2 linked regions of the Candidatus Puniceispirillum marinum IMCC1322 genome follow. The protein of the gene in region 1 interacts with the protein of each later gene in a pairwise test. Links are inferred from orthologs where the notes say so. Each region holds a gene or a part of one and is shown on either strand. Other genes may lie near its edges.

The links.
Region 2: the proteins of gyrA (region 1) and gyrB interact in binary tests that used the Escherichia coli proteins (3 or more experiments, as listed by UniProt). The link is inferred for Candidatus Puniceispirillum marinum IMCC1322 from one-to-one orthologs.

The regions. Positions count from the first base shown.
Region 1 is NC_014010.1:425,042-437,218, reverse strand. The notes cover bases 9,011-12,177. They hold gyrA (DNA gyrase subunit A), read left to right. Parts: upstream 9,011-9,349; coding sequence 9,350-11,977; downstream 11,978-12,177. Other genes in these bases: coaD (pantetheine-phosphate adenylyltransferase), read left to right, coding at 11,978-12,177; ssb (single-stranded DNA-binding protein), read left to right, coding at 9,011-9,139. Also shown: preprotein translocase subunit YajC, read left to right, coding at 90-419; protein translocase subunit SecD, read left to right, coding at 494-2,077; protein translocase subunit SecF, read left to right, coding at 2,129-3,064; SAR116_RS02090 (Mth938-like domain-containing protein), read left to right, coding at 3,067-3,450; SAR116_RS02085 (hypothetical protein), read left to right, coding at 3,443-4,135; methylenetetrahydrofolate--tRNA-(uracil(54)-C(5))-methyltransferase (FADH(2)-oxidizing) TrmFO, read right to left, coding at 4,132-5,493; excinuclease ABC subunit UvrA, read right to left, coding at 5,512-8,397; more of ssb, read left to right, coding at 8,633-9,010. UniProt on the Escherichia coli protein: A type II topoisomerase that negatively supercoils closed circular double-stranded (ds) DNA in an ATP-dependent manner to maintain chromosomes in an underwound state.
Region 2 is NC_014010.1:1,711,273-1,723,407, forward strand. What follows is about bases 4,442-7,566. They hold gyrB (DNA topoisomerase (ATP-hydrolyzing) subunit B), read right to left. Parts: upstream 7,167-7,566; coding sequence 4,716-7,166; downstream 4,442-4,715. Other genes in these bases: SAR116_RS08040 (ActS/PrrB/RegB family redox-sensitive histidine kinase), read right to left, coding at 4,442-4,593; recF (DNA replication/repair protein RecF), read right to left, coding at 7,163-7,566. Also shown: SAR116_RS08020 (DMT family transporter), read right to left, coding at 1-440; SAR116_RS08025 (DMT family transporter), read right to left, coding at 479-1,369; metZ (O-succinylhomoserine sulfhydrylase), read right to left, coding at 1,375-2,559; SAR116_RS08035 (ActR/PrrA/RegA family redox response regulator transcription factor), read right to left, coding at 2,717-3,247; more of SAR116_RS08040, read right to left, coding at 3,304-4,441; more of recF, read right to left, coding at 7,567-8,419; dnaN (DNA polymerase III subunit beta), read right to left, coding at 8,427-9,530; chromosomal replication initiator protein DnaA, read right to left, coding at 9,769-11,301; rpsT (30S ribosomal protein S20), read right to left, coding at 11,865-12,131. UniProt on the Escherichia coli protein: DNA gyrase negatively supercoils closed circular double-stranded DNA in an ATP-dependent manner to maintain chromosomes in an underwound state.

The sequences.
Region 1 (12,177 bases):
CCACTTAGTTTAATATGGGTCATTGCAGGTTTTGGCTAGTGTCGCTATGTTCTTGCCAGATTTAATTAATATAACGGAGCATTCTTAACATGTTTATTTCACCTGCATTTGCACAAGCGTCTGGCGGCCTAGCCGAAGGTGGTTTTGGCCTGTTACCAATCATTTTTGTAATGGTGATATTTTATTTTCTGTTGATCCGCCCTCAGCAAAAACGTGCTAAGCAGCATAAAGAAATGCTTGGTGCACTTCGGCGTGGTGATAAGATCATCACATCAGGCGGATTAACCGGATCAATCGTTAAAGTCGTTGATGATAGTGAGACTGTCGAGGTGGAAATCGCCAAAGACGTAAAGGTTCATATTGTCCGCTCTATGATTGCTGATATCCAGAACAAAACCGAGCCGGTCAAAAAGAAGTAATGTTCGTTATCTGATAAATCTAATCATATAACGGAAACTTTATACTGACTGTTTTATAAAAAGGTTTGCACCGAATGTTGCAATTTGAAGGCTGGAAAAAATTACTCGTTCTTTTTGTCATTTTGTTAGGCGTCTTTTTTGCGTTGCCTAATCTGGCGCCTACGCAAAATGACAATCAGTCAGACAGTACAGTTGAGTCTGTCTTTGGTTTTCTTCCTGGCAAGCACATCAATCTGGGTCTTGACCTTCAAGGCGGATCCCATCTGTTGTTACGTGTTGATATGGATATTGTTGAACAAGAACGCTTGGACAGTATTGGTGAGACCATACGTCAGGAGTTCCGCAATGATAAGATCCGCTTTGCTGACCTGAAGGTTGATGGCAAAGCTGTACACGTCACCATTCGGGATGCTGATGATGCTGACAAAGCCGAGGCGATACTTAATGAACTTGCAACGGGCTTAAATGTTGCCAGCAACGCGTTAGTCTATGTCATTTCATTTTCCGAAACCGGACTGACGGAATTACAATCAAACACAATTGCGCAATCTATCGAAATCATCCGCCGACGGCTGGATCCCGAAGGTACAAAAGAGCCTGTCATTCAAAGACAGGGTTTGGATCGGGTTCTTGTTCAACTGCCTGGCGTTGACGACCCTGAAGCGGTAAAACGCTTGCTAGGCCGTACTGCCAAGCTGACCTTCCAGCTTGTCGATATGCGGATTACACCACAAGAAGCGGTTGAGCGCGGTCGTGTACCACCTGGCAGTATTTTATTGCCAAGTGATAGCGAAGATGGTCGCAATTTTGTGATCGAAAAACGTGTGATGGTCAGTGGTGAAATGCTGGAAAATGCAACAGCCAGCTTTGATCAGAATAATCAGCCAGCTGTCAGTTTTCAGCTTGATTCCGCGGGCGCCAAACGTTTTGGCCGTGTAACAGGTGCCAATATCGGTCGGCCTTTTGCCATTGTTTTGGATGGTAAGGTCGTATCCGCGCCAACGATACAAAGCCAGATTTTTGGCAGTGGCCAGATTACTGGTAATTTCACAGTTGCAGAAACCAACGAATTATCGCTTGTTCTGCGGGCAGGTGCCTTGCCAGCGCCTTTGATTGTGATGGAAGAACGCTCAATCGGCCCAGGCCTTGGTGCGGACTCTATTGAGGCTGGTAAAATAGCCGCTATCGTTGGGCTATGCCTTGTTATAGTCTATATGTTCCTTAGCTACGGCACATTTGGCATCCTTGCTGACATGGCGTTACTGGTGAATGTCATTTTGATTGTTGCCGCTTTGTCTGCCTTGCAGGCTACGCTGACCTTGCCCGGCATTGCTGGTATTGTTCTGACCATGGGTATGGCAGTGGACGCCAATGTGTTGATATTTGAACGAATACGGGAAGAATTAAAACGTGGTCGGTCAGTAATGGCCGCCATTGATGGGGGCTATCAGCGTGCCATCTCGACGATTGTTGATTCGAATCTGACCACATTATTTGCTGCCTCGTTCCTGTATATTTTTGGTTCAGGGCCCATTAAGGGGTTTGCTGTAACGCTTGGTATTGGCATTGCCACATCCATGTTCACCGCCGTAATGGTCACGCGCCTGTTCATTGTGCTGTGGCTTGAGCGTAAGAAACCAAACGAACTGGTGCTTTAACGTTATATCCAGTTGTTATGCCCCCCATAAAGACTATCAGGGAAATATAAAATGCGTTTAAAACTAGTACCAAGCGATACCAATTTTGATTTTCTGAAATTGCAAAAAATCACCATGGTTTTGTCAACATTTCTAGTTCTGGCATCAATTGGGATGTTTGCAACGGTTGGTCTTAATCTGGGCATTGATTTCAAAGGTGGTATCTTGCTGGAAGCACGCAATATGACCGGCCCTGCGGACATATCCAAAGTCCGTAATGACCTTGGCACTTTGAATTTGGGCGATGTCAGCTTGCAAGGTTTTGGCACTGAGACGGATGTTCTGATCCGTATTCAGCGTCAAGAAGGTGACGAAAAAGCCCAAATTGCTGCCATTAAAGCAGTAACTGACATGCTTGGTAGCGATTACGATATCCGCCGCACAGAATTTGTTGGCCCGACGGTTGGTGCCGAGTTGGCAGAAAAAGGTATTCTGGCTGTCATGTGCGCGCTGATGGCCATTCTTGTTTATATCTGGTTCCGCTTTGAATGGCAGTTTTCCATCGCGGCGATTGTGGCACTGGCACATGACGTATTGTCAACGATTGGCCTGTTTTCATTAACATCTTTTGAATTTAATCTAGCAACAGTGGCGGCGATTTTGACAATTGCCGGATATTCGATCAATGACACGGTTGTTGTATTTGACCGCGTCCGCGAAAATCTACGGCGCTACAAATCCTATGAACAGCGTGATATCTTGAACCGGTCACTAAATGAGACCTTGTCACGGACTGTTATGACGTCGGTCACAACATTGCTTGCATTGACCGCGATTGTGATTTTTGGTGGCGCTGTTTTACGAGACTTTGCGCTGGCTATGATATGGGGTGTTATCATTGGCACCTATTCGTCAGTGTTTATTGCCGTTGGTATGCTGTCACGCTTTGATCTGAAGCGTGTTGATGATGATGAAAATGGCATTGAGGTGCCGGAGTATGAGCGTTAGGCATGGTCGATATAAGCACCTTTTCTGAAAAAGGCGACTTACAGCTTATTCATGGCTATGGTGATAACGGATTTCGCATAAGCGGTTCAAGATACGCCGGAAATGTAATAGTTCTGCCACGCATGACAATGGCATGGTCACTTTCCAATTTGGAAAATTTGACATTTGACGATTTAGGCCCCTTGCTTGGCGATATACCACCACCTTTATTCATTTTGGGGGTTGGGCCAGCACCCATGCAGCTTTACCCTGAACTTGCCGCCCAGTTAAAACCGAACAATATCAACCTTGAAGTCATGTCAACTGCGGCTGCCTGCCGGACATGGAATGTGTTGATGAGTGAAGGGCGGGATGCCGCCGCAGGTTTGATCGCTGTTGATGAATGATACGCCATTTATAGACAATAAGTTCCATAAAGACGCGATAATGGCGCTTAAAATACAGGATCCAGCAATGGCGTTGGTGTTCGGATTTGAGAACACCCAGCGTCGCTCTCTTGCCGCTAATTTAATTTGCTTATCTGGTGAGCTACAAAATGCCCTTCGCATTCCCAAGGAGCCAATGCTGGCTGCCATTCGTGTTCAATGGTGGTACGACACATTGGCCGTAGCTCCCAGTAGCTATAAAGGCAATATTGCGCCTCTGGTAGTTCGTTTGCAAAAACATATACAGAATGATGATATTGAACGTGATGATATTCTGAAATTAATTGAAGCATGGCAGGCTTGTACAATGGACGAGACGGCCTCGACAACACAGGCCTGGAGTATATGCTGGCAATTGGTTGGTCATTATCTGGGTGGCCATGATACTGGCGATAGTGCGCAAAAAATTGCCCCTGTCTTGCACGCTACGCCAACAACAGATCCAGCGACAATACCATCACTGGACAATGCGTTTTTTGGTAACTTGCGAAAACAGGTGCAGGAAAGTCGTCAATGGTGGCTCTATTTTGCCGCCATCATAGGGTATCATAAGCATATGTATGGGCATGATGCTATGGATCATGATCATTTGCTGGTCTGGCGACTGCTTCGGTGGCGGTTATTTGGCTTCAAGATTGCCGACTAGCTGGCCGTCACATCTTTCCATGCGCGAATAGAATCAAGCGCACGCCCAGCATAGGCGGCCTTGCGATCACGCCCTTTTAGCCTTTTTGTTCCAGCTGGCGTTTCAATTTCCGGAAACAGACCAAAATTGACATTCATCGGTTGAAAACTATCTGCCATCGCACCGCCAGTGATATGCGACAGCAATGCGCCATGTGCCGTATCCAGCGGTGGCGCTGTCCAATCCTGACCTTTCAATTCTAGCGCGGCCATCTGCCCAGCCATCAAGCCAATAGCGGCTGACTCAACATAACCCTCAACGCCTGTGATCTGACCCGCAAAACGGATACGCGGCATCGATTTCATCCGAAGTTGTGGATCAAGCAAGCGCGGTGAATTGATGAAGGTGTTCCGGTGCAAGCCACCTAGACGGGCAAATTGCGCATCTTCAAGACCCGGAATGGTTTGGAAAATGCGCACCTGTTCTGCATGTTTCAATTTCGTTTGAAAGCCAACCATATTATACAGCGTACCAAGAGCATTATCCTGACGAAGCTGTATCACCGCATAGGGTCGTGATCCATCATGTGCATTGGTCAGCCCAACGGGCTTCATAGGGCCAAAACGAAGCGTTTCACGACCACGTGATGCCATCACTTCAATGGGCATACATCCCTCAAAATACGGGGTATTTTCTTCCCATTCCTTAAATGACATTTTTTCGCCATCAATCAGCGCATCGATAAAATCTTCATACTGCGATTTTGTCATCGGGCAGTTGATATAATCTTTGCCATCACCGCCATCGGTAGATTTGTCATATCGCGACTGGAACCAAGCCACATCCATATTGACACTATCAAAATGCGCTATTGGCGCAATCGCATCAAAAAAGGCAAGGTCTTCTTCGCCGCCCCACTTGCGAATCATCTCGGCCAGAGCTGGTGAGGTGAGGGGACCTGTAGCAATAATAACCTGTTTCCAGCTATCAGGTATGTCATTCACTTCTTCACGTTCAATTGTGATTAGGGGGTCAGCGGTTAATGCCGCTTCAACAGCTTGAGAAAAACCATCACGATCAACTGCCAAGGCACCACCAGCCGGTACTTTATGCTTGTCAGCCTCACGCAATATAACCGAATTCAAGATCCGCATTTCTTCATGCAGAACCCCAACAGCGTTTGCCGTTGCGTCATCCGAGCGAAAAGAGTTAGAGCAAACCAACTCGGCTAAACCGTGTGTATGATGTGCATCAGTCATGCGTTTTGGGCGCATTTCATGCAAAACTACCGGAATATTCTGCCTAGCAATTTGAAAGGCTGCCTCGCTTCCAGCAAGCCCACCCCCAATTACGTGAATGACTCCATCATTATCTTGCATAGATCACATCCTTGAAATTTAAGTCTTTGACGGGTCAAAAATACGGCTTAGATAATGCCCGGTATGCGATCCAGCAACTTTTGCAACATCTTCTGGTGTACCTTCGGCAACAACAAGACCGCCGCCATCTCCGCCTTCAGGACCAAGATCGATCACCCAGTCGGCAGTCTTGATAACATCCATATTATGTTCGATAACAATCACGGTATTGCCCTGATCAACAAGTTCCTGCAAGACGTCCAGTAATTTGGCAATGTCATGGAAATGAAGTCCCGTTGTAGGTTCATCAAGAATATAGATCGTGCGTCCTGTGGCACGCCGCGACAATTCTTTTGAAAGCTTTACACGCTGGGCTTCGCCGCCGGACAAGGTGGTAGCTTGCTGTCCGATCCGGACGTAGCCCAACCCCACACGTAGCATCGTTTCAAGCTTTTCCCGGATGGCCGGCACAGCTTTAAAATACTCAACACCTTCTTCAACTGTCATATCAAGAACATCAGCTATCGACTTGCTACGCCATGTAATTTCTAATGTTTCACGATTATATCTTCGGCCTTTGCAGCTATCACAAGTGACATAAACATCAGGCAGAAAATGCATTTCAATCTTGATAAGTCCATCGCCCTGACAAGCCTCACAACGGCCACCTTTAACGTTAAAAGAAAAGCGCCCAGGCGCATAACCACGCGCTTTAGCTTCTGGCAATCCTGCGAACCATTCACGGATTGGTGTAAAGGCACCAGTATATGTTGCCGGATTCGAACGTGGAGTTCGGCCAATAGGGGACTGATCAATATCAACAACCTTATCCAGATAGTCGGCACCTATGATTGTTTTATGTGGGGCAGGCATTTCACGGGCTTTGTGCAAGCGCCGTGCAAGTGATTTCCATAGCGTTTCCAGAACCAATGTTGATTTGCCACCACCAGATACACCCGTTACACAGGTCAACACCCCAAGCGGAAACCCAACACTCACATCCTGCAGGTTATTACCATTTGCGCCTTCGACACGAATGACACGGCCTTTTGTACCTTTTCGCCGTTTTTCGGGTATCGCTATCTCACGCACACCCGAGAGATACTGACCAGTTAATGACGCCTCATTTGTCATTACATCTTCGGGGGTTCCTTCGGCAACGACAAAACCACCATGCACACCCGCACCAGGCCCCATATCGACGACATAATCTGCCAACCGGATCGCATCTTCATCATGTTCAACGACCAGCACCGTATTGCCAAGGTCGCGCAAGCGTATCAAGGTTGACAGTAGCCGGTCATTATCACGCTGATGCAGACCAATCGAAGGCTCATCCAGAACATAGAGAACACCCGTCAGGCCAGATCCAATTTGTGATGCCAACCGAATACGCTGTGATTCGCCGCCAGACAATGTGCCTGAATTACGCGCCATTGACAGATAGTTCAAGCCGACATTGACCAGAAAGCCGAGGCGTTCGTTGATTTCCTTTAGAATGCGCGCTGCAATTTCAGATTGCTGACCTTCAAGCCTTGAGCCCAAATCAGAGAACCAGTCCCGCGCATCTCCAATCGACAGACGGGCAATATCTGAAATATCATATTTATCGATTTTCACAGCCAGCGATTCGGCTTTCAATCGTTTACCAGCACATGAATCACAAGCATGATTGGCTCTGAATTTCTCCAGTTCTTCACGCACCCATGACGAGTCAGTTTCGCGATATCGACGAGCCAAATTCGGCATAATACCTTCAAATGGCTTGGTTGTCCGATAAGACCGCATACCGTCATCAAATTCCATCGTCACAGGCATCTTGCCTGAACCATGCAGGATGATTGATTTGGTATCGTCATCCAAATCATAGAACGGCACATCAAGAGAAAAATTAAACTGTTTGGCAAGCGATTCTAGCGTCTGCATATAATATCTTGCGGTGCTGGATGCCCAAGGCGCCAACGCGCCACCACGAAGCGTTGTTTGCTGGTCTGGAACAACAAGTTGTTCATCAAAATGACTGCTGACACCCAATCCGTCACAGGCAGGGCATGCTCCAAAGGGATTGTTAAACGAAAATAGCCGCGGTTCGATTTCATCAATGCTGAAGCCTGACTCAGGGCAGGCAAAGCGTGCTGAAAATACTGTCCGCCCCGCATGACGACCAGCTATATCGTCATCCTGTTCATCTGATGTATTATCAAGGCTTTCGGCCGTATCGGCATAGGCAAGACCGTCAGCAAGCGCCAGTGCTGTTTCTAACGAGTCAGCCAGACGCGTGGCCAGTTCATCCAAATCACCCTTGATGATGACCCGGTCAACAACAACTTCAATGTCATGCTTGCGTTTTTTATCCAACTCAGGCGTGTCATCGATATCATACAGCGCCCCATCAATGCGGACACGGCTAAAGCCTTTACGATTAAGTTCCCCAAGTTCTTTACGATATTCACCCTTGCGGCCACGAACGATCGGAGCCAGCAAGTATAATCTGGTGCCTTGCTCCATCGCCAGCAGGATATCAACCATCTGGCTGACAGTCTGGCTTCGAATAGGCAAACCGGTAGCCGGTGAATAGGGAATACCGACACGTGCCCATAACAACCGCATATAATCATATATTTCCGTGACTGTACCAACGGTCGAACGCGGATTGCGCGACGTGGTTTTCTGTTCAATGGAAATGGCAGGTGACAGACCCTCAATCAAATCAACATCAGGCTTCTGCATCATCTCAAGAAACTGGCGCGCATAAGCGGACAGCGATTCGACATAACGACGCTGTCCCTCGGCGTATATTGTATCAAATGCTAACGAAGATTTACCGGATCCTGATAATCCTGTTAGCACAACCAGTCTGTCTCTGGGCAAATCAATATCTACATTTGCTAGGTTATGCTCCCGTGCACCACGAACAGAAATCATCCGTGGTTCATAGGTTTTATCAAGAGAAGAAATATCTTTGACCCGCTGCGATAGCGACGTATTTTTTGTATCATTTGGCATGGCGCGAATATAGCCATTTCCTGATAGATTTTGCTAGTGCTTTTGATGTGGAAAAGTCTTTTATGTAAAAAATAAATAACCCGAATTATCTTGTCAGCAGGGGGGTGGGATGCGTAATCTGCGAACGTAAAACAAATTAAGGAGAAAATCGATCATGGCTGGCAGTGTAAACAAAGTGACTTTGGTCGGCAATTTGGGACGTGACCCGGAAGTGCGCTCTACACAGGATGGTGCCAAGATCGTACAATTATCATTGGCAACGTCTGAACGCTGGAAAGACCGCAACACTGGTGAACAACGTGAACGTACCGAATGGCATCGCGTGGTCATCTTTAATGAAAATTTGGGCCGAATTGCCGAACAGTATCTGCGCAAAGGCTCTACATGCTATATTGAAGGGCAATTACAAACGCGCAAATGGACAGACAATCAAGGTGTCGAGAAATATACAACTGAAGTCGTTTTACAACGTTATCGTGGCGAGCTGACCTTGCTTGGTGGGCGTGGTGATGGCGGCGGTGGCGGTAGCTATGGCGGCGGTGATAGCGGTGCGGGATCAAGTTCAGGAACTGATGACAGTTATGGCGGCGGCACGGGCACGTCTACAAGCCCCCCTCCAATGCGTGACAGCAATGATCTTGATGACGATATTCCATTTTAAATCAGTAAGTTAAATTACATTTATAATGCGATGCTTTTGGCTTTACATCAGCATCGCTTTTTTTTGCTTTGCGCAACAATATATGGTGTTACAGTTTTGTTTCATGCTATATATATAGTTATATAAGCACGCTTTTTGTGCGCCATAAGCGAGACACATGTGACCGAGACCACTAGCCCAAAAAGTCCAACCATTTCCATCTCTGATGAAATGCGGAAATCCTATCTTGATTATGCGATGAGCGTTATCGTTTCACGTGCATTGCCTGACGTTCGTGATGGGTTGAAGCCAGTCCATAGACGTATTCTATACGCGATGATGGAAGGCAATTATGACTGGACAAAGCCCCCTCGCAAATCAGCCCGTATTGTCGGTGATGTCATGGGTAATTACCATCCACATGGTGATAGCTCTATTTATGAAGCAATGGTGCGAATGGCGCAGGACTTTTCAATGCGTCTTCCGCTTGTCGATGGTCAGGGAAATTTTGGTTCGGTTGATGGCGACCCTGCGGCAGCTATGCGCTATACTGAGTCAAGGCTTGCCCGCGCGGCTGAGAGCTTGTTGCGCGACATTGACAAGAATACCGTTGAATTCGCGCAGAATTATGACGAAACCCAGCTGGAACCTACTGTTCTGCCTGCTGAATATCCGAACCTGCTGGTCAATGGCGCTAATGGCATCGCTGTTGGTATGGCAACCAACATCCCCCCCCACAATCCAGGGGAGGTGATTGCCGCTTGTGAGGCCTATGTAAATAATCCCGAAATAACCACCGAAGAACTGACCGAGATCGTACCGGGGCCAGATTTCCCGACTGGTGCGCTTATTATGGGTCGCCATGGCATCCGCGAGGCTTATCGAACAGGGCGCGGGTCTATCATCATGCGCGCCCGTGCCGAGGTGCAAACCAACGCCAAAGACCGCGAGTCAATCATTGTTCATGAAATTCCCTATCAGGTTAACAAAGCACAGCTACTAGAACGTATCGGTGAAATGGTGCGCGATAAGGTTCTGGAAGGAATTTCTGACATTCGCGATGAATCCGATCGTACCGGTATGCGCATTGTCATTGAGGTCAAGCGTGATGCTGCGGGTGATGTGGTGCTGAACAAGCTGTACCGCCATACACGACTGCAAACGAGCTTTCCCGTTAATATGCTGGCCATGAATGCCGGTCGGCCAATCCAGATGGGGCTAAAAGACGTTATCGAGGCTTTTTGTGAGTTTCGTAAAGATGTTGTTATTAAACGGACAACATTTTTGCTCAACAAATCGCGTGACAGGGCGCATATTCTGGCTGGTCTGATGGTTGCGCTTGCGTCTATTGATGAGATCATAGAGCTTATCAAAAAAGCGCCAGATACCGAAACTGCGCGTAATGAGCTTTGTGCCACAGCCTGGCCAGCGCATGAGGTTGGTGCGTTTATAGCGCTGATTGATGATCCTGGTCATGCGGTTGTCGATGATCACTATACTCTGTCTGAGGTGCAAGCCCGCGCTATCCTCGAATTGCGATTACAGCGCTTGACCGGTATGGAACGCGATAAACTGGCTGCTGAAACTCAGGAACTTGCTGATAAAATTGCCGATTATCTGGATATACTTGGTTCGGATACGCGCGTTAGTCAGGTGATACTTGATGAGCTTGCAGCCACGCGTGAACGCCTGTCGGATGATCGGCGCACCGAAATCACCGATCAATTGGCCGATCAGGATGATGAAGACCTGATCCAGCAAGAAGATATGGTGGTGACGGTGTCTCATCGTGGCTATATCAAGCGCGTGCCATTATCAATCTATCGTGCCCAGCGTCGTGGTGGTAAAGGCCGTGCAGGCATGAAAACGCGTGATGAGGACTTTGTAACGCGTCTATTTGTCACCAATACGCATACGCCAATTCTGTTCTTTACCTCAAAAGGTATGGTTTACCAGCTTAAATGCTACAAATTACCCGAATCGGCACCGCAATCGCTTGGTAAAGCTATGGTGAATTTACTACCTATTGAGCCAGAAGAGACTATTAACACCGTGATGCCTATGCCTGATGATGAAAGTTCATGGGGTGACCTGAATGTCATGTTCGCAACCGCATCAGGCAATGTACGGCGTAATAACCTGAGTGATTTCACCAATATCAAGCGCAATGGTAAAATCGCCATGAAAATGCAGGATGGTGACGAGCTGGTTGGGGTGATCCCCTGCAATGATGACGATGACGTGTTGATGGCCACCCGCAATGGTAAGGCCATCCGCTTTGCGGCCAATGCGGTACGTGTTTTCCGTGGCCGTGACTCGACAGGTGTACGCGGTATCAAGCTACTTGGTAAAGATCGCGTTGTGTCGATGTCTATTATTGCTGACCCTGAAAATGAATATATTCTGTCAGTGACTGAAAATGGCTATGGCAAACGCACCCCTATAAAAGATTATCGACAATCTGGCCGCGGCGGGCAGGGCGTTGCCAATATAGAAATTTCACCGCGCAATGGTCAGGTGATGGCTTCCTTTACCGTTGTTGAGGAGGATCAGCTCATGTTGGTCACCAATCAGGGCCAAATCATCCGTATAAGGGTTCATGGTGGCGAAGGGGACTCAATCCGCATTGCCAGCCGTAAGACGCTTGGCGTGCGGTTATTCGATGTTGCTGATGATAATGACGAAAAGGTTGTCTCAGCAGGCCTCATTCATGAAAGTGATGATGATGACGATGATCATGATGTTGTTGCTGACGGAGAGGGCAGAGATGACGCCTTAACGTCACCCAATTCTGAAACCCAAACCGAGACTGAGGCCGTCAAACCCGACAATAGTGACGCGCCAGACGAAGAGGCTTAAATGGGTCAGCGCATTGTCATGTATCCTGGCACTTTTGATCCACTTACCTTTGGCCATATCGACATCATCCAACGTGCGGCGCGCCTTGGCGATCATCTGATCGTGGCGGTGGCGGAAAATGCCGGAAAAAATCCTGTTTTATCAGGTGATGAAAGATGCGAACTGGTGGCATCACATCTAAAACTGCTGATGGATACTGA
Region 2 (12,135 bases), 1.3 Mb from region 1 along the record:
TTCATCGCGGCATGTCCGAACAGAATCATCACCCCGGACAGGCCAATCAGAACGCCGATGATCTTGCTCACTGTCATACGTTCGTCTTCGGCAAAGAAATGCGCGCCAATGATTGTCAGCAACGGCCCGACCGACATTAGCAAACCAGTCAGTGACGAATCCAGCACCAACTCGGCGTCGGAAATCAGATAAAAAGGCAAACTCATCCCGACCACGCTCATGACAAACAGATAGGGCAGATGCCGCAGATAAGGACGCCAAACGAAATCAGCTTGAAATTGTATGAATAACAACACCACGAAAAACCCAATCAGCGTGCGCAAGCCAACCAGTGTCAGCGGGCCTGTTTCAACAACCGCCAGCTTGATCGCCGAAAAGGATGAAGACCAGACCAGCGCCAGCAAGATCAATAGCGCTACATTTCGTTTTTGTTCACTCACAAAGCACCTGCCTGCATCAGATTAAGCCATCACACATCTCAAAATACCAGCAAGCTAGCGCAGGCAACAACCAGAAGCGCACCAACCCATGCACCCCAGGCAGGCATTATTCCGGTGCGCGCCCAGACAAATGGCAGAATCAGCACTGGCGTCGTCGCTGTCAAAATCGCCACAATGGCAATATGTCCGGTTTCAAGCGCTTTCAAAAACAGGGCCATGCCGACACCCAGACCAAACAAACCATTGAAAAAGACATTCACCAGAATTTTAGGCGCCGGTAAAATTGGTTTTTTGCGCTGGGCCTTATCAAACGGATAGGTCGCCCAGAAAAACAAAGCCGCAATCATCACCCTGATAAGGCTGGCCATGACCGGGTCCATTCCGTCGCTCATCACCGGGCGGATGATAATCGCGCTGATCGCTTGCCCCAATGCGGCCAGCAAACCAAACAGGACGCCCAATGATAAAGGCGGTGTCACATCTTCCCATATATGCATCAGATCGCGGCGCTTGCCATAGATAATCGCCAGACATATACCAACAAAGGCAAGTATCACAGCCACCCCATCATGAGCCGCCAGCACCTCACCAAGGATCAACCAGCCAAGTATCGCTGTCATCGGGGCATTTGATGCAAACAGGATATTTGTCCGGCGCGGGCCTAACCGGCGCATCGTCAGAAACAGGAAAAAATCGCCCAGCACAATGCCGATCACCGATGATAGAACCAGTGGCCAGATAAATACCGGATCAAAGGTAAAAGCCCGCCCCGTGATGACCAGCAGCACCGCCATGATACCTGCCGCTGCAATCATGCGCAGTCGATTGAAATGAAGCGAGCCAAGCGCGCGGGCTGGTGCATGGCCAAACAAGCCCGCCAGCGTCCAACAGATAGCAGCGCCGAACGCATAAATTGCGGCAGTTTCCAAAATAATTACCTTAAAATACTAAGTGCCTGTTCGATATCATTTATCAGATCATTACCCGATTCAAGACCAACCGATAGCCGTATATGTGACCTGCTGATTCCCAATAGCGCCAGTTCCTCGTCACTCAGACTTGAATGCGTTGTCGTATAAGGGTGACAGGCCAGCGATTTGCTATCGCCCAGATTGTTGGAAATATCAATCAGCGATAGCTCATTCAGCACGCGATAGGACGCCGCTTCATCACCATCAATTTCAAACGCGATAATACTGCCAAAACCCGACATCTGCTTACATGCAAGATCATATTGCGGATGCGATGCCAGCCCCGGATAACGCACATTTTTGACCGCCTTATGCCCAGCCAGCATTGTGGCGATGCGCGCGGCACTGGCGCATTGCGCTTCGATCCGAAGCGACAGCGTTTCCAGCGATTTCAGCATCACCCAGGCATTAAAAGCACTGATCGCGGCACCTGTCTGCCGGTAAAACGGAGTGAATATATCCTTGATAAATGTCTGATCGCCCAGAACCGCACCGCCCATCAACCGCCCCTGACCATCAATATGCTTGGTGGTCGAATAGATAACCGCATCAGCGCCTAATTCAAGCGGGCGTTGATGCAGCGCAGTGGCAAACACATTATCAACCACCACCATGGCTCCGGCGGCATGCGCCATCTGGGATACAGCCGCCACATCAACCAGCTCAAGCAATGGGTTAGACGGGCTTTCGAAAAACACCATCTTAGTTGGTGTCTGCAAGGCCGTGGCCCAGGCCTCAAGATCGGTGCCATCAATCAGCTCAACGTCAATCCCCCATTTCGGCAAGGTCTGCGTCAGAATAACATAGCAGGCACCAAACAGGGCGCGGCTGGCAACGATTCGGTCGCCACTTTCCAGCTGGCAAGCCATCACCGCAAAAACCGCAGCCATGCCTGTGCCGGTAGCTTTACAGGCTTCCGCCCCTTCAAGCAGGGCAAGCCGGTTTTCAAACATGGAAACAGTTGGGTTGCCATAGCGGGCATAAACAAAATTATCGGTTTCTTCGCGGAACGCAGCGGCAGCCTGCTCGGCTGATTCATAAACGAACCCTGACGTCATATACAGCGCTTCGGATGTTTCCTGATGTGCGGATCTTAAAAGCCCGCCTCGGACCAGCTTGGTTTCGATGTCGGATTCTGTTTTTTTCATATCAGAGACAGTCTAAATTTGTGATCAGCGGCTTATCGAAATCAACCATGACAGCGGACATAACGTATAATTTACGAGCCTAAATTTTGTATAGGCGCATTCGTCCGTTCGCACAAGCGCAAGCATCACCTAAAGCACTACCCTGACTCAGGCCAGACTAGCTTCGTGGCGCGTGCTTGCTCAAGATACGTTGTAATGTTCGTCGATGCATACGAAGACGGCGGGCTGTTTCTGACACATTCCGCCCACATTGTTCATATACGCGCTGGATATGTTCCCAGCGCACACGATCGGCGCTCATCGGGTCTTGCGGTGGCGGCGGCATACCATCACCGGTTTGCATCAAGGTCGCGACGATCTGATCCGGATCGGCTGGTTTTGGTAGATAATCAAGTGCACCGGCTTTTACCGCCGCCACGGCCGTTGCGATATTGCCAAAGCCGGTCAGCATGACAATGCGGCAATTATCATCGCGCTTGCGCAATTCCTGCACCAGCGTCAGACCTGATCCATCATCAAGTTTCATATCAAGAATCGCATAGGACGGAACCGATCTGCGCACCAGCTCGATGCCTTCGGCGACAGTGCCGGCATCAACCACGTCAAATCCGCGCGCTTCCATTGCCCGCTTCAGCCGGTTGCGAAGCGGCGCATCATCATCAAGAATCAACAGCGATTTATCTGTCACCTTTTGGTTCCCTTTCCCGAAAGCCGCATGATAAATTTACATGCTGGCATTTAACATCATCCCACCTCGAAACATGAGCGTGGCAGGCTGACTTTAACTTCACCACCGCCATTCTTGCCATTCCCGAACGCAACTGATCCACCGATCGATTGAATCAGCGTGCGCGCAATAAAAATGCCAAGGCCACGATGCCCACTTTGCCCGACTCGACTACTATTCCAGGGCTGGCCAGCACGGCTTAATATTGATGGTTTAAAGCCGTCACCATCATCATTGATCCTTATATGGATATCTTCTAATGACCATTCAATATGTATGATTATCTTGGTGCGGGCGAACTGATGCGCATTTTGCAGAATATCTTCGATCGCCTGGATGAATTCGGCGCGGCGCGTGGCAACCGGCACTTCATCCATTGACGCCGCGTCATGCGTTACAATAACCTCGGCAGGGCCAGCATCGAACCGTTCTTGCAACAGGTCTTCGATCAGCACATTGATTGGCAATTCGGTCTCGAAATCGGGCTTGCTTTGCAATTTATAATCTTCCAGCGAGCCCAGAATAACGCGGCATCTTTCGGCTTCGACACGTAAAAGCTGGATGTCCTCATAGATCGGATCATCCTCGGTAATTTCACGGCTCAATTCATGGCTGATCACGGTGATCGTGTTCAAGGGCGAACCAAGCTTATGCGCGGCGGCGGTCGCCAGCGAACCAAGTGCCACCGCCTGTTGCTCCTCGGCAACCGCAAGCTGCGCTTCGGATAGCGCTTCGGATAGGCTCCGCGCCGCCGACGCCACCCACCATACATAGCCACCAATAAAGATCGTCGATAGCATCAATGACAGCCACAAACCGGCAACATACAGGCCCGGCAAGTTAACTGTATCCTGACCCCATGGCAGCGGATAATTATATAATGCCAGCACGCTGACACTGGCCGCGACCGTCAGAATCAGCACCAATGTTGCGCGTCGTCTTAGCATCGTTGCTGACACCACAACTGGCGCCAGCAGTAAAACCGAAAACGGATTCAAAAGCCCGCCTGTCAGAAACAGCAAAGCGGCCAGCTGCAGAATATCAAAAATCAGCGCCAGCAGATTCTGTTCAACCAGTCCGGTATCATCCTTGGCTTGCCGGTTTTGCCATAAATTCATCAATACCGATAAGCCGATAATGATCAAAGCTGGTATCAGTGGTAGATCAAATCCAAGCACAAAATAGGTAAAGGTCAGCGCCAGAAGCTGGCCACTAATGGCAAGCCAGCGGATGGTTAGCACCACCGACGGATCGATCGGGTTTATGGCGCGTCTATCGGCGCTTCCAAAAAACCGCCGTAGCATCATCCTGCCCACCCTTTCAATCCGCACAACCAGACCCGCATATCAACCTTCAAGCCTATGGCAACAGCCTCAGCTTGGCTCGGTAATAACAAGTGCTGACCCGTCACCCTGTTCATCGGACAGAGCTAGATATCAAGATTGGCGACGCGCAATGCATTGGTCTGGATAAAGTTCCGGCGTTCTTCGACCGCTTCGCCCATCAATGTTGAAAACGCATTGTCAGCATCTTCTTCATGCTCGATAACCACTTGCAGGAAGGTTCGCTGATCTGGATCCAGCGTTGTTTCCCATAGCTGATCGGGATTCATTTCACCAAGCCCCTTATAGCGCGAAATCTGTGCGCCTTTCCGGCCAGTCTGAAACACAAGCTGGGCCAGATCGCTTGGGCCATGAATAATGGTATTTTGCGATGTCCCTGTCAGCGTTGCAAATTTGGCATAAATCTGCTGTAGATGCGGAGCCATACTATCAAGCTGTACCGCTTCGGGCAGGCCGACGATACGCCGGTCAATGACATATTTTTCGGTGATGCCACGCAGCCGGCGCTGCACAACAATCGCCTTGCCATGCACGGTATCCTCGATGCTGCCTTGCCAGCCTTTTTCCAACTCATCCACAACATTCTCCAACCGTGTAGCCAGATATGTTGCTGCATCTGCACTATCAAGCGTCGCGCTTTTCATAAGCCCGGCTATCGCAGCTTGTTCGACCACATCACGATTGCCAACCTGCCGTGTTATCTGTTCAATCAGGCGGCTGGCCGTAACCGCATTATTGGTCACATCCCGCAGATCGGGACCTGCCATCTGGCTCCCCCCATCGACAACCAGCACCGTGTCTTTCAATCCGGCTGTCATCAGATAGATATCCAATTCACGCTGGTCTTTGAGATAAACTTCCGACTGTCCGCGTTTTGCCCGGAACAGCGGCGGCTGGGCGATATACAAATAACCCTGTTCGATCAAAGGCCGCATATGACGGAAAAAGAATGTCAGCAACAATGTACGGATATGGCTCCCATCCACATCCGCATCGGTCATGATGACAATCTTGTGATAGCGCACTTTATCCAGTTGCATTTCGGTATTGCCAACCCCGGCACCAATCGCCGTGATCAGCGTGCCGATCTCGGCTGATGACAGCATCTTATCAAGCCGCGCACGCTCGACATTCAAAATCTTGCCACGCAGAGGCAGGATTGCCTGATTCGCCCGATCACGCCCTTGCTTGGCCGACCCCCCAGCCGAATCACCCTCGACCAGGAAAATTTCCGATTTTGCCGGGTCACGTTCCTGACAATCGGCTAATTTGCCAGGCAGGCTGGCAATATCCATAACGCCTTTGCGGCGGGTCAGATCGCGTGCCTTGCGCGCCGCTTCACGCGCCGCCGCCGCTTCATAGGCTTTTGACACGATTTTCTTGGCTTCGGCCGGATGTTCCTCAAACCATTGATTCAGACAATCAGCAACCGCCTGTTCAACAACAGGGCGCACTTCGGATGACACCAGCTTATCTTTGGTCTGCGATGAAAATTTTGGATCTGGCACTTTGACGGATACGATTGCGGTCAGCCCCTCGCGTGAGTCTTCGCCTGTCAGCTGGACCTTTTCCTTTTTGGCAATGCCGGATGATTGTGCGTAATTATTGACCACGCGCGTCATCGCCCCACGGAAACCGGCCAGATGCGCCCCGCCATCACGTTGCGGAATATTATTGGTGAAACACAGCGTGTTTTCATGGAACGAATCTGTCCATGCCAGGGCCAGCTCAACGGTAATATCATCACGCTGGCTTATCGCTGTGATTGTGGGATGCATTTCGCTGCGTGATCGATTCAACCAGGTGACAAACGCTTCCAGACCACCTTCAAAGAAAAATTCGGATACGCGTTCTTCGCTTGTCCGGTTATCGGTCATTTTAATACGCACGCCCGAATTCAAAAAGGCCAGTTCGCGCAACCGATGTTCCAGCGTGGTGAAATCAAACTCGATCGACGAGAAAATGTCTAGCGACGGGTAAAAAGTTACATGCGTGCCGGTTTGCCCTTCGGCATCCCCCATATCGGCCAGCGCGCCATCCGCTTCACCCATCTTGAACATCATCTCATGCTTGCGGCCATTCCGGAAAATGGTCAGCCGTAGCCACTCGGACAAGGCGTTGACCACTGATACGCCCACACCGTGCAAGCCGCCTGAGACCTTATAGGAATTATTGTCAAATTTACCGCCAGCATGAAGCTGCGTCATGATCACCTCGGCGGCGGATACGCCTTCCTCATGGTGGATATCGACCGGAATCCCGCGCCCATTATCGGTGACGCTGATCGAGCCATCAGCATTCAGCACAACCTGAACAAGGTCACAATGACCTGCCAGCGCTTCATCAATTGCATTATCGACAACTTCATAGACCATATGGTGAAGCCCTGATCCATCATCGGTATCACCAATATACATGCCTGGCCGCTTGCGCACCGCATCCAGCCCCCGCAAAACCTTGATTGATTCAGCACCATAATCGCCATCAACGGCCGCTGCCGCTTGATCAGGGATATTTGTTTTTTCGTCTTCGCTCATATCAACCACTCACATTTGGGCGTTTTTGTTATCACGCCAGAATCGTGTTCTGCATCATGTTCTGCATCATGAATTTTCATAAACTGGGCGGCCTTACCAAGCCCATCAAACAGGCTGGCATCACTGCCACTGAACCAGCTTTGCCCACCAAGATCGAACAACGCTTCAAACAGGGCTGAACGACGCTTGGCATCAAGATGCGCCGCCACATCGTCAAGCAACATAATAGGCGGGCGGCCAAGGCGGCGTTCCTGTAATCGGGCATGGGCTAAAACCACGGCGATCAACAATGCCTTTTGCTGTCCGGTTGATGCCAGATAGGCAGGGGTATCACCTGCCACATCATAGGCATTGACCTCACTAGCATGCGGGCCAGGCAAAGCACTTGTGCCATCAGTACGCAGATTGGCGGCGGCGGCCATATGACGGTCTTCGACCGCCAATGCTGGCATCTCATCAAGCCAGTTTTCAATATCGCCTTGCAATTCAAGCCGCACACCCGGAAACCCATGCCAGCCATGGCGGGCTTCTTCGTTCAGATCATGTATCAAAGCGCGCCGCGCTGCCGTGATCGCAATCGCTGTTTCGGCAAGGCTGGCTTCAAGCGCATTAAACCAGCCAGCATCACCACGCCCTTCGCTGATCAATAGCGTACGTTCGCGCATCAGTTTTTCATAGCGGTTGGTACGGCCAATATGCGCCGCATCAAAGGCAATCACCAGCCGGTCAAGAAAGCGGCGTCGGGCACCTGGTGAATCGATAAAGACGCCATCCATCTGCGGCGTCAGCCACGATACTGACAACTGCGTTGCGATATCGGCCTGTGAAACGGTCATGCCTTCACGGCGCATGATCCGGCGGCCGGTCTGCGAATCTGCTGGCACACCTGTGCCAATCTGCATGACGCCATCTTCGGTTTCCAGCGCCGCCGATACCGACCAGTCCGGCATTGCCGCGCCGATCCGCGCCAGATGCGCTGTCTTGGCACGGCGCATACCCTTGCCTGGCGACAGCAATGAAATCGCTTCCAGCAAATTGGTTTTGCCTGCACCATTCGCGCCTACAAGCACGACGGGCGCTTGCCCGAATTCAAGCCGCACCGTTTCATAATTGCGAAAATTATTCAGCAACAATCCTGATAGCCATAATTGCGGCCGCGACGCGCTATGTGCAAAACCGTCACCAACAGCTTTGCCGTTGTGATCATGACCCGAATCCGTGGCCTGCCTGAAATGGTGCGAAAGTGCTGTCAAACGTCACTCACACGCGCATTGGCATCAAAACGAATAGGCTGGCATCATCACCGGGTGTTCTGACAAGCGTTGGTGACCCTTGATCGGCAAGGGCAAATTCGACCATCTCGCTATTCACCTGACTGGCGATATCCAGAAGATAACGCGCGTTGAAGCCAATTTCCATTTCATTGCCGCTATAGCTGACTTCCAGCTCTTCGGTGGCACTTGACGCATCCGTATTACTAGCAGATAGCGTCATGACACCAGCACGTAGGCCGATTTTTACCGATTTTGATTTTTCCGACGAGATTGTCGAAACCCGGTCAACGGCGGCTGAAAAAGCCCCCACATCAACCTGCATGATCTTGTCATTATTCGTCGGGATAACGCGGGTGTAATCAGGGAATGTGCCATCGATCAGCTTAGTGGTCAGGCGCACCGCCCCAAAGGCGAATTCGGCACGCGTTTCCGACATTGAAATCGTCACATCACCATCATAGTCATCCAGCAGTTTGCGCAATTCACCAACCGCTTTACGCGGCAGGATAATCGATGGCATCTGCGCTGCGCCACCTGGCAATGTCTGCTTGGTCATCGCCAGACGGTGCCCGTCTGTTGCCACCGCACATAGATCGCCAGCATCTGATTTATGCAGATAGATACCATTCAGATAATAGCGCGTTTCCTCGGTAGAAATCGCAAATTTGGTGGCATCGATAAGATCGCGGAAATCAGCAGCGGTCAGCACAAAATTGGTCGGCAGCTCATTCGAGCTAATGGCCGGAAAATCTTCGACAGGCAAGGTTGGTAGCCGGAAACTCGAACGACCCGCGCTGATCATCGCATGACCATCGCCAACCGACAGCTCGACTTCGGATCCATCCGGCAGTTTACGCACGATATCATACAGCATATGCGCCGACATCGTTGTCGTCCCTGCCGTTGCCACCGCACAGCCAACCTCGGTTGTGATATCCATATCCATATCAGTAGCTGTCAATGACAGCTGTCCGTCTTCGGCGCGCAATACGACATTCGCCAGAATGGGTATCGTGTTACGACGCTCAACAACGGATTGCACATGACCCAAAGGCCTTAGAAGACTCATACGATCAATTGCCAGTTTCATCTATTTTCTCTCATTCTGTAGCCCTGAGCTACCATGCCCGACCAGCGGGGGACACATGCGTATAAACTGTCAATCGTCCATACGCCCTCTAATCGCCAAATATAGCATGTTTATAACAAACTAACACCAAAATATTGTGTTTTTAGCGATTCGCGGCAACGCTCGAAAATGGCCAAAACAGGGCTTCTTAGCTGATCATATGAAATATGGATATGGGGTCATGACGGCCCGAATGCGGCTAGTTCGACAAAAGCGACCGTAAAAGATCAACATCTTCGCCCAGCCGCGAATCCGATAGCGTCAATGTCTCGATGGTTTTGACCGCATGCATGACCGTCGTATGGTCACGTCCACCGAACTGGCGGCCAATTTCCGGATAGGATAATGACGTCAGGTTTTTCGTCAGATACATGGCCACCTGACGCGGGCGGGCGATGTTACGTGCGCGCCGAGCCGAGAACATTTCCGACACCCGGATGCCATAATGCGCAGCGACTCGCTTCTGAATTGCATCAACACTGATCTGGCGGCTACTGGCGCGCAGTAAGTCAGCCAGCAGATCGGCAGCGCTTTCGATGGTTATTTCACGGCCCACCAGCATGGCATGCGCCATAATCCGGTTTAACGCGCCTTCAAGCTCGCGCACATTGCTGACAATCTTATGCGCCAGAAATTCCAGCACCTTATCGGGGATCTGGATCTGCGCCCGTTCGGCTTTGGCTTGCAGAATACCCAGACGGAGTTCGTAATCGGCCGGATGAATATCAGCAACCATACCCCAGCCAAGCCGGCTACGCAGACGTTCTTCCATGCCTTCCAGATCGGTTGGCGACTTATCCGCCGAGATGATCACCTGACGGCCATCTTCGACCAATGCGTTAAAGGTATGGAAAAATTCTTCCTGCGTGGAATCCTTGCCACTGATGAATTGCACATCATCAATCATCAGCACGTCCACCGAACGGAACTGTTCTTTGAAAGACATCGTATCTCGGAACCGAAGCGCGCGAACAAAACGATACATGAATTTTTCTGCTGACAGATACATCACCTTGCGCGATGGCGCCTGTTCACGGATATGCCAGGCGATCGCATGCATCAGATGCGTTTTACCAAGCCCGACCCCGCCATAAAGGAACAGGGGATTAAACGCGACCTTCTCGCTTTCAGCAGTACGGCGCGCAACGGCAAAAGCCAATTCATTCGGCTTGCCAACAACAAAATTTGCAAATGTATAGCGCGGATCAAGACCGGCCAGCGGATCAAACTTTTCCGGCGTGGCACCGGTTGCGCTGTCAGATTGTGCCCTGTCATATTTTGTACTGTTGGCAGCAAAGGCGGACCCTTTGTCATTATCGGTTATCCGCGGCGCGCGCTCGGCAATCGATTGCGGACGCACCGCAAGACGCACTTCAACGCGTTTTACTCCGGTAAATTCGGCTGCTGAAATAACCCGCAACCGGTCGGCATATTGGCTGTTCACACGATCGCGTGCCAGACTCGAATCAGCTTCGATTGTCAGCATATTATTGTGCAGGCTACCAACCCGAAGCGGCTTGATCCAGCTTCGCCATGCGGCGTCACCTAAATCAATGCGCATCCGCGCTGATACTTTTTCCCAACAGGCTTCAAGATCCACTGGCGGATTCGCAGCGCTGTCAAAAGGCGCAAAATCGCCATTTTCAAAATTCGGATTCAATGTGGCTGGTTTGGCTCCATACGCACTGAATTCATGTGGGGTTGAGGGATTTTTTAGATTATCGTCCGACATGTATCACCCCCATATATTTTAGTCACACATGATTGTGGACAGACCGCGAACTGCTTGTAACAGCAAATTGAACCTGTGTAACAGCAGACGGTCATTGAATTGCTCTTGGTTGAGCTAGATGAGATTAGCTAAAATTAGGGGGCGATGGCAAGACAGCTAGAGCCCGAAATGGCAAAATAAAGTTGTGTTTTGCGCAGTTATTTTTGTTGACAGTCTTTCCCCTTGAAATGGGTCAGATGTGACAAAAATTATTGATTATCAGGCACCGAATCGCAAGAAACCGATTTTGGGGCTTGCAACCTCATGGCGATGTGACTCGTGCTGATGTGACCTCATACCGATTATTTTAAATCTGGCAGACCGGATGCTGACAAAGCATCTGCCGATTCCAAAATAAAAGCCCACCGCATGACGCTGTGGACTTCTGATAAACAATTATAATTGGTTATATGCAAGGGCAAGCTGGCACATACAGGTTGGCTAACCGATCGCGGCACTCATCGCCGCTTTATCAGCTAACCTCGTGACCTACTTAGTAGCAAGCTAACGCGCGCTTAGGGTAACTAGGCGGCGAGGGCTTTAACGCGGGCAGCCAGACGCGAAATCTTGCGCGACGCTGTATTGCGATGCACAACACCACGGGTAACGCCACGCTGGATTTCCGGCTGGGCGACACGTAGAGCTTCACGGGCAACAGCGGCATCACCAGATGCAATGGCTGTTTCGACTTTTTTTACGAATGTGCGGATACGGCTCATACGGGCACCATTAATAAGTGCACGGTTGGCATTTCTGCGGATACGCTTTTTCGCTGACTTATGATTTGCCATTCAG